3 regions of the Janthinobacterium sp. PLB04 genome follow, and region 3 is predicted to be linked to each of the others. Evidence: predicted binding sites of a transcription regulator. Region 3 holds the regulator's gene; each other region holds the start of a gene.

Region 1 (5,804 bases), 1.9 Mb from region 3:
CTTTGGTCATTTTTTACGTCCGCGGCTCAAAATAAGCGGTGTCACTCAGGAGTTTCCTGGAATAACTGTGACGTGTTGTGGATCCTTGACGATTGGCACAAACACTTCCCATTTATGTTGTATCGTGGGCTTTATAGTCTTGGCGCAGCTCACCGCAACATTTGATCCAGACAGGCCACGGCTCTTCGGAACCCATTCCACACGCAACAATACCGCGCATTTCGTCACCAGAATCTTCCGGTTCGGCTCCAAGACCCGCCACCGTGTGCCGTTTTTGGAATTCTCTGCTGCCATGAACTTTACTGCAGCATCCCTGATCTCAAATAAGCCATGTATATCACCGCGTGTCCTGTCCTCGTCAAGCGTGGTCGCGCGCGCCGATGAGACGCCAGCAACAAGAAAAACGGCGGCGACAAAGGAAGCGTACATGCGTCTATTCAAACGTAACGGTGCCAACATATTTACAATCCTTGCCAAGTCTGTTCGATATCAGATAGAGATATGGAAGCTTCCACATTTCCAATGTCTGCATTGTCACACAAGCTGCCGACAGCCTGCTCGTTTGCTGGCAGTATTGCCTCACGCATGTTGACTCTGCCTTCACAGTCTTGCGAATGCAGGAAGGATGGAACTGCCCCGTCTACAGTCAACAATCCCGGCTCCAGCTTTTTTGTTCTCCACTGGTGAGTGTGTAGTTTTCGTGGCACGATGAGAGGTTCATCGGGTTCTCATTAAACTGACAAGACGCACATGGCTTTTACTTTTCACCCGCTCTCCGATATTGCCAATGAAGAATGGCTCGTTCTGTTGAATCACCCGGACGTCATCCGCCACATGCCGCTCGCCACCGAAAGCTGGGATGAGCACGCTGTGATGGAATGGGCGAAAGGCAAGGACGCGCAGTGGCAAGCAAATGGCTATGGGCCGTGGGCTATCCGGAGTGATGGCGCGTTTGCCGGCTGGGGCGGTTTTCAGAAGGAAGGGCGCGAAGCTGACCTGGCACTGGTATTGCTCCCCGCGTTCTGGGGACATGGTCCTGCGCTGGTTCGCCGGTTCATGCACCTCCGGCTGGAACTGGGTATTGGCCCGGTCAGTATCCTGCTGCCGCCCAGCCGCACTCGCGTCAAGGGGCTTGCAAGAATCGGCTTCGCATTGGATTGCGAAGTGGAGTATAAAGGACAATGTTTTTTAAAGTTCCGGGCAATTGACTGAAATACAGGTGCGTGGCGGGGACGGAAACAGCCCTCATTTCCCGCAACTGCCATACTATGAATACGCCGACATGAGCGATACTTGTCGAAACAGGCTGCGGCCATATCATGGGTACAGCACGCCCAAGCGCGCTTACCTCCACCTTTGAAACCATGAAAAACATTACCGTAGAATATCGTCACAATTTTCCCCTTGATCCGGTCGATGTCGTCCGGGTTTTCGATCAGTCCGGAATCAAGCGCCCCACCGACAATCTCCCGAGAATCGCGCGCATGTTCGCCGCACCTTGCCTCTTGCTGTCGGCTTGGGTGGATAATGAGCTGGTGGGATTGGCCCGCTCGCTGACCGATTATGCCTATTGCTGCTATCTGTCGGATCTGGCCGTCAACAAGGATTATCAGGGCCTGGGAATTGGCAAGGAACTTGTCAAGCGGACCCGGGCCGTCATCGGCGACGATGTGTCCTTGATACTGCTCTCCGCCCCGGACGCCATGTCTTACTATCCGACGCTCGGTTTTGAGCCTGCCGGCAATGCCTACGTCATTCGGCGCAAACATTGAGCGATCGCTTCCAGGAACTTCTGCGCCCTATGAAACGCATCTACATCCTTGCCGAAGCCCTGGCAAAAGATCCCGGCCGTGTTGCCAAAACCCAGGCCCTCACCCTTGACAGTGCCAGGCCCTACATGGGCCTGAAAGGCAGGCACGGCCTGTTCGCTTCCACAACATGGTGGAAAAGCATCGAGGCCAAGCGCCTCCAGACGCAAACCTTGACGGGCATCATCGAAAGAACGTATTTCGCGGGCCAGGACAGCCGCCGTGGCGATCAGGTCAACAGCGTTACCTTGCGCCTGGCGGATGGCTCGGCAGTGGACGAGAGCATCTACATGAACGACAAACAGGACATCAAGCTGTTCGTGCCTGGCGCCATGGTGACGATGGTCTACGTGCTCGATGAGCTCAAGGCACAGCCAGCCGTCGACGGCAGCATCCACTACGCGCGAACCGTGCTGGAAGTGGCCATCTCCGTTAGACAAGATAAAGAGTAAGGGGGCCGCGCCATGCCGATGCTCCACTATCTGCACAAGCTTGATATTGGACAAGTTTTTAGCTGAAATTGGTTTGACCGCCCACCGCGCCAGGTCTAGAGTCATCAACAAGACCCAACCGACCCCGGCGCCCACACCATGGCCAAGCCTTTTCCCTTGAATCCCAAGAACCCCGAACGCATCTGCTGGGGCTGCGACAAGTATTGTCCGCCGGACGCCATGCGCTGCGGCAATGGTTCCGAGCGCACGCAGCATCCGATCGAGCTGTTTGGCGAGGGCTGGAATGACTGGGGGCTGGCGGCGGCCGACAAGGACGACAAGGACGAGAACCCGCCCTGATGGCAAGCGCAGCACGCGGCGCGCCGCTACAATCTCTTCATCGCGTCCGAGCTGAGGAGTCTCCATGCAAGAAGCCCTGTCCCGCTGGCTGGCAAGCAGCGCCGGCGATTACACCCTGGCCGAACACCCGGCCGTCCACACCATCGACGAGGCGCTGATCCACGTGCCAGCCATGCCCGGCCTGATGGTGAAGAACCTGTTCGTGCGCGATGAAAAGGGCCGGCGGCATTATCTCGTCATCGTGCCTTTCGACAAGCGCATCGACTTGGCGGCGCTGGGGCGGCTGTTGCCGGCCAGTAAGCTGAGCATGGCTTCGCCTGAACGCTTGCTCCAGCATCTGGGCATCACGCCGGGGTCCGTCAGCCTGTTTGCGCTGATCCACGACAGCGCGCAGGCGGTGGAACTGGTGCTGGACCATGCCGTATGGGAAGCTGGTTCTGTGCAAGCCCATCCCTTGCGCAATACGGCCACGGTGGCGCTGTCGCATGCCACCCTGGTCGATTTCCTCGCCCATACTGGACACGTACCCCGCATTCTGAGCGTGCCGGCGGCTGATTAAACGCGTTGTATCAATGCCCGGCCACGGACGCGCCGCCGCTGCGCCGTCCCGGCCGGAAACCGTGCGCGCGGGCCGACCAGGCGACGAGGAGCGCCAGCACCAGCAAGCTGACCATGGCCCACGGGAAGGCGTCCGCGCCCCACGTTTCCAGCAGGGCGCCGCCCACCACGCCCGCAGCCGCAATCGCGCCATTCCACGCCACCACGTTCATCGATAGCGCCACGTCGGCGCCACTGCCTGCCGTGTCGGCCAGCGCCGTCTGCAACAGCGTTGCCGCGCCGCCAAAGGACAAGCCCCAGACGGCCATGCCCAGGTAGATGACAGCGGGAATGTGCGATGCGACGCCCAGCACGAGGGCCGTCGCGGCGAACACGGCCAGGCTGGCCAGCACGGTGGCGCGCAAGTGGCGCTCGACCAGCTTGCCCGTGATCCAGATGCCGGCCATGGCGGCGGCGCCGAAGACGAGCAGCACCAGGTCGACTCGCTCCGTCAATCCGGCCGGCGCCACGAATGGGGCGATGTAGGTGTAGAGAATATTGTGGGCCAACATCCAGGCGATGACGACAGCCAGCACGGGGCGCACGCCCGGCGTCGTGAAGACGCGGCGCAAGGGCAGGCGCTCATGGACGGACTGGCCCGGGTAGTCCGGCACCTTGGCCAGCACCCAGGCGATGAGGATCAATGTCAGTGCGGAAATGATCCAGAACGCGGCGCGCCAGCCGACGAGCGAACCGAGCAAGGTGCCCAGCGGCACGCCCAGGGACAGGGCGACCGGTGCGCCCACCATGGCCAGCGCCAAGGCGCGGCCTTGCTGGTGTGGCGCCACCATGCGCCGCGCATAGCCGGCCAGCAAGCTCCACGCCAGTCCGGCCGCCATGCCGGCAAAGAAGCGGGCCGCCAGGGTCAGCCAGTAGTGCGACGACAGGGCCGTGACGGTATTGAACACGAGAAAGCCGATGATGGTCAGCAATAGCACGTTGCGGCGGCGCCAGCCGCGCGTGGCGATGGTGAGTGGAATGGCTGCCAGCAGGGAGCCGAGGGCATAGGCCGTGACCATTTGCCCGGCCAGCGCGGCGCTGATGCCGAGTCCAGAGCTGATCTGCGGCAGCAAGCCGGCGGGCAAGGTTTCCGTGACGATGCAGATAAAACCCGTCATGGCCAGGGCCAGCAGGCCGGCGACGGGGAGGCGGTCGGCCAGCGCGGGGCTGGCTCCGGTGGTGATAGTGGCGAGATTCACGGCAAACATCCTTGTAAAGAGATCAGGCGCAGGAGCGCCCCTGACCGTCGTTGCGGTACATATGTATCGATCGGTATAAATATAGGTGATGACGTGCCGCGTTGTCAATGACTTCTGTATCGAGTAGTATGTAAGTAAATGAGGAGGAGCGAAGGATGGCGCAAATGGGACGGCCGCGCACGTTCGACCGGCAGGCAGCGGTCGAGCAGGCCATGTTTTTATTCTGGCAGCAGGGATATGAATCGACGTCCTTGAGCCAGCTCAAGGCGAGCCTGGGCGGCGGCATTTCCGCGCCCAGTTTTTATGCGGCGTTCGGTTCGAAGGAAGCGCTGTTCCGCGAAGCGGCACAATGCTATCTGGACACGTTTGCCCGCGTGACGGAGTGCCTGTGGGATGATAGCCTTGCGCCGCGCGCGGCCATCGAGCTGGCCTTGCGCCAGTCGGCCAGCATGCAGTCCGAGCCGGGACATCCGCCCGGCTGCATGGTGGCGCTCGGCTGCATGAGCGCGCCGACGGCCGAACACGCGGCCGTGGCCGCGCCCCTCACGCAATCGCGCGCCCGCACGCGCGCCGGCTTCGTGCGCTGCGTCGAGCGGGGCATGGCCAGCGGCGACCTGCCTGGTGATATGGATGCCGTGGCGCTGGCGTCCGTCTTCGACAGCTTTCTGTCGGGCGTGGCTATCCAGGCCCGCGATGGCGTAGGCTACGCCGTGTTTGACTCTGCCATCACGCAAATCATGCGCGTGTGGGATGCCAACCGCTTGGCAGCCTAGGCCGTAAAGCGGAACTCCAGCACATCGTCGCCGTACTTGTCCGTCTCGCCCGTCGCGGTCCAGCCCAGGTAGCGGTAAAAACCGTAGGAGCGCGAGGCGGGGTCGTTGGAGCAGCCGAGGAACAGCCGTTGGTGGCCTTGCGCGCGCAGTTCCGTCATCACCAATTCCAGCAAGGTCTTGCCGATACCTAAGCCTTCGAATTCCGGCAGCAGGGCCAGGACGATGATTTCGCCCGTGTCGCGCTCGCCAAAGCAGTAGCCGACCAGCTGGCCGTCGTGATGGCAGACCTGGCCAGGCAGGCTGCCCGAGCGCATCATCTCGGCCCAGGAGTCGGCCGTGATGCCCACTTCCGCCAGGCGTTCCGCGGGAATGGCGTTTTGCCGCGTCTTGCCGCGCAAGTCGATGAAGGCGGGGGTGTCTTCCGCCTTGGCGGGATGGAAAGTAATCGATGTTGGGTGTGTCGTCATGTCTTTGCTCGATGGTGTGGGATGAATGGCGGGCAGGGCAGGATAAAAATCATTCCCAGGGTTTGCGCATGATTTTCGCGTGACGCTGCCAGTCAACTACTTTTGTATTCTCGATGGCCTGCTGGCCCGGGTTGCTGCTATCGATGATTTCATCCTTGACGATGATCAA
Region 2 (5,804 bases), 1.4 Mb from region 3:
AGCTGGCACAGTTGCACGAAATCGCGGTGGGCCGCATCGACCATCACGGGCGCGCCGCAGGCATACACTTGATACGCGGACATGTCGGGCAAGTCGGCGATGACGGCCTGGTGCACGAAGCCCGTGCGGCCTTGCCACGCGTCTTCCGGCAGCGCGTCTGAAACGACGGGCACATAGGTGAACTGCGGCAAGTCGGCGGCCCACTGGCGGCACAGCGCATCCATGTACAGATCGTGCGGACGGCGGCCGCCCCAGTACAGGGTGATCGGGCGCGTGGATTGCTCGTTGATCATGTGCTCGACGATGGCTTTCAAGGGAGCAAAGCCCGTGCCCGAGGCCAGCAGCACGACGGGCTTGTCGGAATCTTCGCGCAGGAAGAAAGTGCCCATCGGGCCTTCGAAGCGCAGGATGTCGCGCTCCTTCATGGTGCCAAACACCTGGTCGGTGAACAGGCCGCCCGGCAGGTGGCGGATGTGCAGGGTCATCGGGCCGCCATCGGCGGGCGCGCTGGCCATGCTGTAGCTGCGGCGTTTGTTGTCGCGTAACAGGATTTCGATATACTGTCCGGCGCGGTAGTTGAGGCGTTCGCTGGCTGGCAACTGCAGGGTCAGCACGACGACGTCGGGCGCGACTTTTTCGATGGTGGTCACGCGCGACGGCATTTTCTTGATCGGGTAGTCGCTGCTGCCCGCCACTTCGCGCGCTTCGATGACGAGGTCGGCGTTGGTGGTGGCGCAGCAGAACAGGGAAAAGCCGGCCGCTTCCTCTTCCGGCGTCAGGGCGCGCTGCTGGTGCGCCTTGTGCTGGACGGTGCCGGAAACCACTTTGCCCTTGCAGGAACCGCAGGCGCCATTTTTACAGCCATACGGCAGGCCGACGCCGGCGCGTATCGCCGCCGCCAGCACGGTTTCGTCCGCTTCGCAGCTGAACTGGTGGCCGCTGGGCTGAACAGTAACTTGAAAAGTCATACAATCCTTGAGATGAAAAATATGTTAATGCACTCTTTGCGCAAGCCGTCAGGCTTGCCGCGCCTGCTGATCCTGGGCTGCGGCGACGTCGGCATGCGGTTGCTGCCCTTGCTGCGTACGCGCTTTCGCGTCTTTGCCGTCACCAGCCAGCCGGCGCGCTGCGCGCAGCTGCGGGCGGCCGGCGCCGTGCCCATCGTGGCCAACCTCGACGAGCGCGCCAGCCTGAAACGGCTGGCGGGGCTGGCGACGATGATCGTGCACCTGGCGCCGCCCCGGTCGTCGGGCTTGCTGGACCGGCGCACGCGCAATCTGGCCGCCATTTTACCCGAGCACGCACGCATGGTGTATGTGAGTACCAGCGGCGTGTATGGCGATTGCGGCGGCGCCTGGGTCGATGAGACGCGGCCGACGGCGCCGGCGAATGCGCGCGCGAAGCGGCGCGTGGATGCCGAGCAGGTCTTGCGCGGCTGGGGCGTGCGCCGCCGCGCCAGCGTGGCCATCCTGCGCGTGCCCGGCATCTATGCGGATGACCGCCTGCCGCTGAAGCGCCTGCGCGAGGGCACGCCAGCCCTGGCCGCGGATGACGATGTATACACCAACCATATCCATGCCGATGACCTGGCGCGCATCATCGAACGGGCCTTGTGGCGGGGCAAGCCGGGGCGCGTGTACCACGCCAGCGATGACAGCGAACTCAAAATGGCGGAGTATTTCGATGCCGTGGCCGACACGTTCGGCTTGCCGCGCCCGCCGCGTCTGCCGCGCGCAGAACTGCAGCAGGTGGTCACGCCGATGCTGCTGTCATTCATGTCCGAATCGCGCCGCCTGCACAATACGCGCATCAAGCGCGAGCTGGGCGTGCGCCTGCGCTACGCGCGCGTGGCCGATGCCTTGCGGCCGCTGTCTGCCGACGGGGCCGGCATCGGGTAAAATGGCCGGTTATCTGCGCACTTTTCCTGGGCCGGCGCGCAGCGCGCCGTTCCGGCGGTGCGCCATTCACTTAAGGAATACCGCATGAGCACCCTCACTTACGAAGAATACCTGGACGAGGTCACCACTGTCCTGACGGAACTGTATGACCTCGACGACGACGCCGCCATCAAGCTGGTCGTGGCGGCGCAGGACGCCGAATTTTTTGTCCCGCACGATGCCCATGAAGAAATGCGTACCGCCGAACAAGCCAAGAAGGATGCGGTCACCTTGTTCGAGCGCAAGCAGAATCGCCAGCAAACGCAGGAAAAACAGCAGCAGCGCGTGCGCCAGCAAAAGAAATAAGAACGGATCACCGGGCCTCTGGCCGCCAGGCCGTGGGGCAACATGGGCTTCGGCGCAATGCCGGGGCCGGCCATTTGATGCAGCGCAAACGTGCCATGGCACGCTGGCGATATGGTGAGCAATGTCGTCACGCGTCCGGGCTCTTGTGGCGGGCTCGGCATCTACAATGAGCGTGGCGTTGTTTCCCGTCAGCAGGAGCGAGCCATGCGAGCTACGAGTCACCCCAGCAAGGAACAGGTGCGCGCCTATATGCGCCGGCGCGAACGCGCGCTGCAGCCGCCGCCGCCGCCCGATGAAATCCGCCGGCAACTGGCCTGGTGCCGCGTGGATGCCATTCCGGGCACTTGCCCGCTTGCCACCCCGGCCGGCGTGGCTGCGCAAGGCTGGCATTTATCAGCGGAAATGGCCCGCCTGAGCACCCTCATGGCCATAGCCTGGCTCATGCATAGCGGTGTTGCTCATCGTAAAAATTGATGACGTGCAGCAAATTTTTCCAATTTGAGTTATCCTCTAGCACATTCCAAGTGCGTCAATTCTCTTCAATTATCACAATTTTGCTTTAAGTTACGCAAAAATCAACAATAGCGTGTATTATATTGTTTGCGGCGTAAAAGCCGCATAAGTGATGGCGCTTTTTAGTGTGTTTACCCTGAATTATTGCAGAAGAGACATTCGGTTTCTTTTTGCCTTAATACAACAAGTACGGATTTTCGATCATGTCTCTCAAACAAATTACCTCTTTGCCTACCTACAACCCGAATCGCGTCCTCGATGCGATCATCGACAAGCTGCAACTGAAGAACGATGCCGCCCTGTCGCGAGCACTGGAAGTGGCGCCACCGGTCATCAGCAAGATTCGTCACAACACCTTGCCGATCGGCGCCACGATCCTCATCCGCATGCATGAAATCAGCGATTTCAGCATCCGTGAACTGCGCGAGTTGATGGCTGCCTAAGAGCGCCTGACAGACGGCAAACTGAGAGGTGCCGTCTGCGTTAGTCAAGCTTGCCGCGTGCGGCAGCCATACCTGCCTTCCCGTTTTCTATTGCGTGTCCGGGCTCAGCGTCGGACGATCCGTATAGAAGCGCCCTGTTTCCAGACCAGTCGGGGATGACTCGACCAGCGCTGCGGCCACTTTGCCGGGCGCGCTGGAAAATGCGGTCTGGGCAGCACCGGTGGCGCGGCCCGAATACGCGGTCGCTTGCACCGCAGCACTGGAAAACGCCGTCTGCACGGCCCGGCCAGAATACGCCGTTGCCTGTACCGCGGCACTGGAAAACGCCGTTTGTACGGCGCGCCCCGAATACGCCGTCGCCTGCACGGCCGCGCTGGAAAATGCCGTCGCCTGTACTGCCGCACTGGAAAATGCCGCCTGCACGGCGCGTCCCGAATACGCCGTCTCCGCGCGGAGATAATCTTCCCCGAATGTCTGCTCGTACAACTGCTTCATGCGTTCGCCCACGCGGTGGTGCGCCGCTTCGTCGTCTTCGCCGCGCAAGCCGATGTATGGGAAGTGATGCAGGAAGTAGCCGAACACCTGTTCGCAATCCGCCGCATATTTGAGGGTATCGAGGATGTGGTAGTGCCAGAAGGTATCGACGTCCATCAGCGGCGCCGTTTCTTCCTGCGGAAACTGTTTCATCAGGATCAGGAAGCGGCGGTATTCGAATTCCACCGCATTGGCCTTCTCGAGGCTCCATCCTTCGCCTGACTCCCGGTGCATCAGCTTGACCTTGATCGCGTCCAAATTCAAATCGGCAATTGCCTTGAAACTGTCGTTCGTATCCATGAATGTCCTTTGGTAAAGAGCGTTGTGGGAACTGCGGTAAAACAAGGGAAAGCGGTGGCTGTGTACTCCTGGCAAGTAGTCGGGGGAATGCCTGGCCGATGGCGGGCAGGCGCTAAGTTGTTCTACATCAATATTGCATCTAATTACAAAATACGCAAGCTGAGCTTGTTTCATGCGGAACGCGCGCCGCTCAGCTGCTGGCCCGGCTTTCTTCCTGGTAGGGAAACGCGGTGGCGTCCGCGCCCAGCGGTACGCTGACATGCACGCTCATGCCGGCGCCGGGGCTGCTTTCAATGTAGAAAGTGCCGCCCAGCAACTTTATACGTTCTTCGATGCCCACCAGGCCAAACGAGCCCAGCTTGTTGCGCCCGTCGATGGCCGCGCCCACGCCGTTGTCGCTGATGCTCATCGACACCGTATCGCGGCACTTTTCCAATTTGACTTGGACGCGGCTGGCATTCGCATGCTGGGAAATATTGCTGAGCGACTCTTGCAGGATGCGGAACAGGGCCGTCGCGCATTGGTCGCTGAGGCAAATGTCGTCATGGCTTTCGCTCACTTCGCAGGCGATGCCCGTGCGCTGGCGAAATTGCGCCACTTGCCATTCGACGGCCGCATTCACGCCCAGGTCCAGCACGGTAGGGCGCAAGTCGTTGATGATCTGCCGCACGCTCTTGATGGTGGCGTCGATCTGCTCCAGGGTTGAGCGGGCGCGGGCGTTCAGGCGCGGGTGGCGGCGCTGCGTGCGCGAGGCCAGCATGTCGGCGTCGATGCGCAGCACCAGCAGGTTCTGCCCCAGGTCGTCGTGGATTTCGCGCGCGATGCGCTTGCGCTCTTCTTCCTTGATCTGGTCGGCGTGAGCCGCCAGGCGGCGCAGTTTCTGGTGCGACAGCTGCAGGCGGATCTGGCTGGCGCGCAATTCCTCCGTCATGCCTGTCGCCATCTGGATGGCGCGCCGGCGCGACGACGCCAGGGTGTGGAACAGCACATACAGCAGCATGGTGCTGGCAAAGCCGATCAGCAGAGCCAGCCACGGCAGGAAGGCGTCGAAGCGCGAATACAGGTCGCTCTTGCGCACGCTGAACAGCGCTTGCCAGGCGCGGCCATTGTGCTCGATCAGCAGCGTGCTGCTCAGGTAGCGGCCCGAACTGCCGAGCTGCCACCATGGCGCATGCATGCCCGCCGCCGTGCTGTCGAAGATGGGGCGCATGTCGTGCGGCAACTGCAGCGGCACCTCCCGCTGTTGCAGCGCCTGCGGGCCGATATCGAACAGGGTCAGGCGGACGTTGCGTACCGGCATGTCGGCCAGCGCGCTGCGCATCATCGTCACCAGGTCGTAGCCGATGCCGACGGAACCCTGGTAAGCCGCGCGCCGCTGTTCCACCGTATCGACCGGCATGCCGAAGCGGTACACGGGCAGGCGCATGGCCATGCCCGTCAGCTGGGGACGGCCGTCCATCGGCACGGGCACGCCGGAATTGCTGATGCGGCCGGAATCGCGCGACTCCGCCAGCGCTTCCGCGATCTGGGGGCGCGAGGCGATGTCATGGCCATACTTTTCTGGGGCGCTGGCGATCGGCTCGATGTATACGAGCACGGAATACTGGGCGCGCGGGCCGGGCGGGTGGATGGCAAACGCCGGATAGCCGTCGCGCCCGGGCGGATAGTCGCGCCTTATGGCCGCTTCGTAGGCGGCGCGCTGCGTCTCGTCGAGTTCCTGGCTGTAATTGAGGTTCATCACGCCCGGGTAGTTCTGTTGCAGGGCGATGTT
Region 3 (5,804 bases):
TCAGGCGTTTCGTGCCCAGGGTGCCCACGGAGCCGCGCACGCCGTGCAGGATGCGCGCCACGTCGCTGTGGCGGCCCGATTGCAACGCTGTTTCGGCGTCGCGCACGGGCGTCATGCCCTTGTTCAGCGCGTCTTCCACCATGCGCCGCAGCACGCCGCGCCCCTTCGCGTCGCGTCCCATCACGCGCATCAGCGGCGCCATGGAAAACACTTCTTCATCGGCGACGCGTACCGGCTCGGCCGCCTGCACTTGCGGGCGCTTGGGCAGGTGGCGCAGGATGACTTCCATCATCTCTTCCACCACCACGGGCTTGGCGATGAAGTCGCTGATGCCGGCCGTCATGCAGCGCTCGCGCTCGGACGCCAGCACGCCGGCCGTCATGGCGATCACGGGCAGGTTCAGGCGCAGTTCCGTGCGGATGATGTGGGTGGCGCTGAAACCGTCCATGACGGGCATCTGCATGTCCATCAGCACGATGTCGTAGCGCAGCGCTTCCGTGCGCAGCCGTTCCACGGCTTGCAAGCCGTCGCCCACCACGTCCAGGGTGGCGCCCATGTGTTCGAGGATGCCGCGCGCCACGGCCTGGTTCAAATGATTGTCTTCCACCAGCAGGAAATGCACGCCGGCCAGTTCCGTGCCCAGCGGCTGGTGCAGGATGCGCTGCTCGCCGCCGTCATTCTTGGCGATCAGCGCCTGGTGCAGGGCATCGAACAGGCTGGAGCCCGTGATCGGCTTCATCAGCACGACATCGGCCTCGGCCGCGCTGGAGATTTCCTCCAGGTGGTTGCGGGCGAAGGCGTTGACCATCACCACGATGGGCTGGCGCTGGCCGCTGGCCGCCTGGCGGATGGCCTTGGCCGTGGCCAGTCCGTCCATCACGGGCATGTGCCAGTCGGCCAGCACCACGTCATACGGCTGCTGCTGCGCCAGGCGTTCGCGGTACAGTTCGATGGCGGCAAAGCCGGAGTCCACTTCGTCGGCCAGCCAGCCCCACGCCTCGATCAGCTTGACGATCAGTTCGCGCGTGGTGCGGTTGTCGTCGGCCACCAGCAGGCGCAGCTGGCCCAGGGCCGGCGTGCGCCGCGTTTCGGCCGGCTGCGCCAGCATCTCGAAGGGCACGCTGAACCAGAAGCGGCTGCCCTTGCCTTCGCTGCTGGCGACGGCGATGTCGCCGCCCATCATGTGGATCAGCTGCTTGCTGATGGCCAGGCCCAGGCCCGTGCCGCCGAAGCGCCGCGTGATGCTCTGGTCGCCCTGCGAAAACGCGGCAAACAGCTGCTGTTGCTGCAGTTCCGTCATGCCGATGCCCGTGTCGCGCACTTCGAAGCGCAGCCAGGCGCGCCCGTTTTCGCTCTCGGCCAGGCTGACGGCCACCACCACTTCGCCGCTCTCGGTAAACTTGATGGCGTTGCCGGCCAGGTTGACGAGAATTTGCTGCAGGCGCTGGGCGTCGCCCACGAGGCGCCGCGGCACGTCGGGCTCGACGGCGATGGCCAGTTCCAGTTCCTTTTCGCCCGCATTCATCGTCATCGTCGTGGCCAGGGTATTCATGACTTCGTCGAGGTCGAATTCGACGGGTGACAATTCCATGCGGCGCGCCTCGATCTTCGAATAGTCGAGTACATCGTTGAGGATGCCCAGCAGCGACTGGCCCGCCACTCTGACCATGGTCAGGTACTTGCGCTGTTCCGTGTCGAGCCTGGTATTGCCCAGCAAATACACCATGCCCAGCACGGCATTGAGGGGCGTGCGGATTTCATGGCTCATGTTGGCCACGAAATCGCTCTTTGCGCGGTTGGCCGCCTCGGCCCGGTCGCGTTCCTGCTCCAGCTCCGCCGCGCGCGCTTCGAGTTCCTGCTGCAGGCGGTCGCGTTCGCTCATCAGGCCATTGAACGCTTCCGTCAGTTCGCCGATCTCGTCGCGCTGCTGTACCGGCACGGGGGTGAAACGGCTGCCGCTGGTGCGCAGGGCCAGCAGGGTGTCGCGCAGGCGCACCAGCGGCGACAGCAGGCGTACGGTGACCAAGCCCAGAACAAAGGCGGCCAGCAGCGAAGCGAGGATGCTCCACAGCACCAGCCGGTACAGTACGCCATCGAACGGTTCGAAGGCATCCTCGACGGGCAGCGAGGCGGCCAGCAGCCAGTTCACGGATTTCAGGCGCTTGAAGCTGTTGACGGCCGTGATGCCGCGGCTGTTGGTGCTGACCATGCTGCCTTCGCCATCCTCCTTCAGCAGCTGGGTGGTCGTCAGGTTGGCGTTCGGCTTGCGCGGCTGCAGCAAACGGCTGGTATCGGGGTGCAGCACATAGCGCGGCACGGCGCCGCGCGTGAGGATGAAGTAATAGCCGCTCTTGCCGATCTTTTCCGAGCGCAGGCGGCCCAGCAGATTGTCCTTGTACAGGCGCAGCACGCCGATCACCACGCCGGCCACCTGGCCATCGGCGGCCAGCACGGGCGCCACCATCTGCACGATGGGCATGCCGCTCGACTTGCCCAGCATCGGCTCGGTAATCATGGGCTGGCGCGTGCGCAGGACGGTCTGGAAATACTCGCGCTCGGCGACGTTGATGCCGGCGCGCCCCGCCACTTCCGGCATGTCGGCCACGATGGCGCCATGCGCATCGAGCACCAGCACGTCGTCGAACAGCACCAGCATCGAGCGGCGCGCATAGTATTCGCGCAGTTTGGCGGGCTGGGCGATCAGTTCCGGCGGCTGCTGCCTGGCCGTCAGGGTGACAATCTGCAGCAGCATGCCCAGCTTGTCGTCGAGCTCGGCAGCGGTGCGGCTGATCAGGGATGACTGCTGGCTCAGCAGTACTCGGGTGAAGTCGTCGCGCATGTGCTGCACCTGGATCATGGTGACCAGCGCGATCATGGCGATCGAGGTCAGGCTGGTGGCCAGCGCGACTTTTGCTTTAATGCCGAGAGGCTTCATGATTTCCTTTTCAGTGCCGGGCGGCACAGGCGGCAGATAATGCTGTCAGGAATTTTCCTATCAATACCCCAGCTTGGCAAGCGCCGCCGCGCAAATTGCCCGCCCCGTATGGGCTTTTGACGATGTTGCCATATAATTAAAGGCTGGACGTCGTTTATTCGCCGAATTTACGGTGAAATTGGCATACGGCAACCCTGTATGCAGCTGTATGCAGTAAACTTGTTGTTGCATTTTCTAAAAGGTACCGACATGACTGAAGCGCTACTCACTCCCACCTTGCCCACCGTGAACGTGGAGGCGTTGCGTGCACGATGCTCGACCTGCAGCATGCATCAATTGTGCCTGCCGATGGGCCTTGATGTGGGCGACATGGATAGGCTGGACCAGATCATCGGCCGCCGCCGCAAGATCGTGCGTGGGGCCTCGCTGTTCCGCATCGGCGACTCGTTCCAGAACCTGTACGCGATCCGCCTGGGGCACTTCAAGACCTACCAGATCAATCCGGGTGGCGAAGAGCAGGTGACGGGTTTCCAGATGGCCGGTGAACTGCTGGGCATGGATGCCATCAGCGCCGACCGCCACCACTGTAATGCCGTGGCGCTGGAAGACAGCGAAGTGTGTGAAATTCCGTTTTCCAGCCTGGAACAATTGCTGGGCAATATGCCGACCCTGCTGCGTCATTTCCACCGCATGATGAGCCAGGAAATCACGCGCGAGCAAAGCGTCATGCTATTGCTGGGCAATATGCAGGCGACCCAGCGTTTTGCCGCCTTCATCGTCAACCTGGCATCGCGCTATGAAGCACGCGGCTATTCGGGCAGCAATTTCCAGCTGCGCATGTCGCGCGAGGAAATCGGCAACTACCTGGGTCTGACCATCGAAAGCGTCAGCCGCTTATTGTCGAAATTCAAGAAGGAAGGCTGGCTGCGCGTCTCGAACCGCGAGATCGAAATCCTGCAGCCGGCCAAGTTGAAAGCCATTACGGCCGGTACGGACACCTGCAAGTAACAGCACCGTCAAAACCTGCTGCGCGTCGCGCTTTGCGGCCTGCGATGCTCGCTGGATCGGCGCGCCCGTGCATAGCACAGCTGCGCTTCTCAACCACAAATCACTGCCGCTCGCGACGGTTTTCCCGGCGCTGTACGTTAAAGCTCTTCATCCGCGTGCAGCGCGATGCTGCGTTGCAGGGGCCAGGTCCAGATGCCGGACAGGCGCCACTCGCGTTTGTCGTTTTCCACCAGCACTTGCCAGCGGCTGCGCTCGAGCATCGGCAGTGCTACGGAAAAATTGCCGGCCGCATCGGGCTGCACCAGCAGCTTGATATCCTTTTCGGGCAGGGTCGCATGCGCCAGGTGCAGCTGCAGCGGCGCCTGATAGGCCTTGCCGAAGCTGTGCACGGAACCACTGAGGCGCGCTGCAGCCACGTCATATGACAGGCGCGTATCCATGGCCAGGTCGCTGGCGATCGTGTCGCGCTTCAAATCCTGGTTGATCGCCTTGCCCTGCTTGTAATAATCGCCCACCACCAGCGCATCGGGCTGCGTAAACGCGATATAGCCCATGAAGCTGCCGACGACCACGGACAGGCCGGGACCGATCATCAGCAGCCATGGCCAGCGATGCTTGTACCACGGTGCAACGGGTGCTTGCAGTTTCAGACTGTCGGACATGATATTTCTCCTGTTTGATCAGCCAGCCCCCGCATGGGGACCGGCCTTCCTGCAACTTCGTGGCGGCGGCGAGGGCACCCGGTCCCCGTCCGCCTTTCCTTGTTAACGTGGCACGATGAATACCGCGCTTTCACGCACATGCAGCGATGGATCGTCCAGCGATTGCAATTCGATCGCAATCTTGTTCGAGCCCTTCTCGCCGACGCCGTGCGGCACGCGCAGGCGGATCGGCCAGCCCAGCGTTTCCGTCGGCTGCAAGGTCACTTCTTCGCGCGTCAGCAAGGTCAGGCCCGGCAAGCCGGAAGCGCTGATTTTAAAATGCTGGCTTTGCTCGGACGTATTCATGATCTGCAGGCGGTAGACGTTTTCGATCATGCCGTCCTCCACTTCGCGCCCCATCGAACCGCGATCGCGGATCACGTCCATTTTCAGGGGCGTGCGCAGGGCCAGCGAGGTACACACGGCGATGATGATCAGGGCCAGGATGGAAGTGTAGATCAAGACGCGCGGGCGCATGGCGCGCTGGCGTATCTGCTTCGAATTGAAGTTGTTTTCCATCGCATGGTCGGTGCTGTAGCGTATCAGGCCACGCGGCCGCTCGACCTTGTCCATCACGCTGTTGCAGGCATCGACGCAGGCGGCGCAGCCGATGCATTCATACTGCAGGCCGTTGCGGATATCGATGCCGGTCGGACACACCTGCACGCACAGGGTGCAGTCGATGCAATCGCCCAGCTTGTCGTTGTTGCCGGCCTTCTTGCTCATGGCGCCACGCGGTTCGCCGCGCTTGGCATCGTAGGTGATGATCAGCGTGTCCTGGTCGAACATGGCGCTCTGGAAGCGCGCGTACGGGCACATGTATTTGCACACCTGCTCGCGCAGCCAGCCCGCGTTGCCGTAGGTTGCAAGGCTGTAGAACAAGACCCAGAACCATTCCCAGGGGCCGAAATTGAGGGTGGTCACCGACTGCGCCAGTTCCTTGATCGGCGTGAAGTAGCCGACAAAGGTAAAGCCCGTCCACAGGGCGATGGCGCCCCATACCAGGTGCTTGGCCGTTTTCTTGAAGGCCTTGCGCACGGAGGGGCCCTGCTTGTCGAGGGCCATGCGCGCGCTGCGCGTGCCCTCGATGCGGCGTTCGACCCACAGGAAAATTTCCGTGTATACCGTTTGCGGGCAGGAGAACCCGCACCACACCCGCC

What was found. Region 3 encodes FNR, which switches genes on or off when oxygen is low (the NO sensors DNR and NnrR bind a similar motif). Its sites were predicted from a motif close to TTGATNNNNATCAA; they were not measured.
Region 1: a site for FNR is predicted at 2,301-2,314, ahead of LSO07_RS09540 (DUF3079 domain-containing protein). Genes of this name have one in related genera too.
Region 2: a site for FNR is predicted at 4,151-4,164, ahead of LSO07_RS07140 (glycine-rich domain-containing protein). Genes of this name have one in related genera too.

Annotation. Positions count from the first base shown of each region.
Region 1 covers NZ_CP088968.1:2,160,760-2,166,563, forward strand. Annotated here, with positions in the region: gene LSO07_RS09520 (hypothetical protein) at 46-429, opposite strand; gene LSO07_RS09525 (GNAT family N-acetyltransferase) at 751-1,212, shown strand; gene LSO07_RS09530 (GNAT family N-acetyltransferase) at 1,365-1,772, shown strand; gene LSO07_RS09535 (hypothetical protein) at 1,802-2,260, shown strand; gene LSO07_RS09540 (DUF3079 domain-containing protein) at 2,399-2,599, shown strand; gene LSO07_RS09545 (prolyl-tRNA synthetase associated domain-containing protein) at 2,664-3,158, shown strand; gene LSO07_RS09550 (MFS transporter) at 3,169-4,314, opposite strand; gene LSO07_RS09555 (TetR/AcrR family transcriptional regulator) at 4,551-5,168, shown strand; gene LSO07_RS09560 (GNAT family N-acetyltransferase) at 5,165-5,635, opposite strand; gene LSO07_RS09565 (XAC2610-related protein) at 5,685-5,804, opposite strand, start outside.
Region 2 covers NZ_CP088968.1:1,661,102-1,666,905, forward strand. Annotated here, with positions in the region: gene LSO07_RS07115 (CDP-6-deoxy-delta-3,4-glucoseen reductase) at 1-968, opposite strand, end outside; gene LSO07_RS07120 (SDR family oxidoreductase) at 981-1,898, shown strand; gene LSO07_RS07125 (hypothetical protein) at 1,983-2,243, shown strand; gene LSO07_RS07130 (hypothetical protein) at 2,448-2,717, shown strand; gene LSO07_RS07135 (hypothetical protein) at 2,960-3,199, shown strand; gene LSO07_RS07140 (glycine-rich domain-containing protein) at 3,287-4,033, opposite strand; gene LSO07_RS07145 (CHASE domain-containing protein) at 4,224-5,804, opposite strand, start outside.
Region 3 covers NZ_CP088968.1:270,563-276,366, reverse strand. Annotated here, with positions in the region: gene LSO07_RS01090 (response regulator) at 1-2,935, opposite strand, end outside; gene fnr (fumarate/nitrate reduction transcriptional regulator Fnr) at 3,185-3,943, shown strand; gene LSO07_RS01080 (FixH family protein) at 4,081-4,605, opposite strand; gene ccoG (cytochrome c oxidase accessory protein CcoG) at 4,708-5,804, opposite strand, start outside.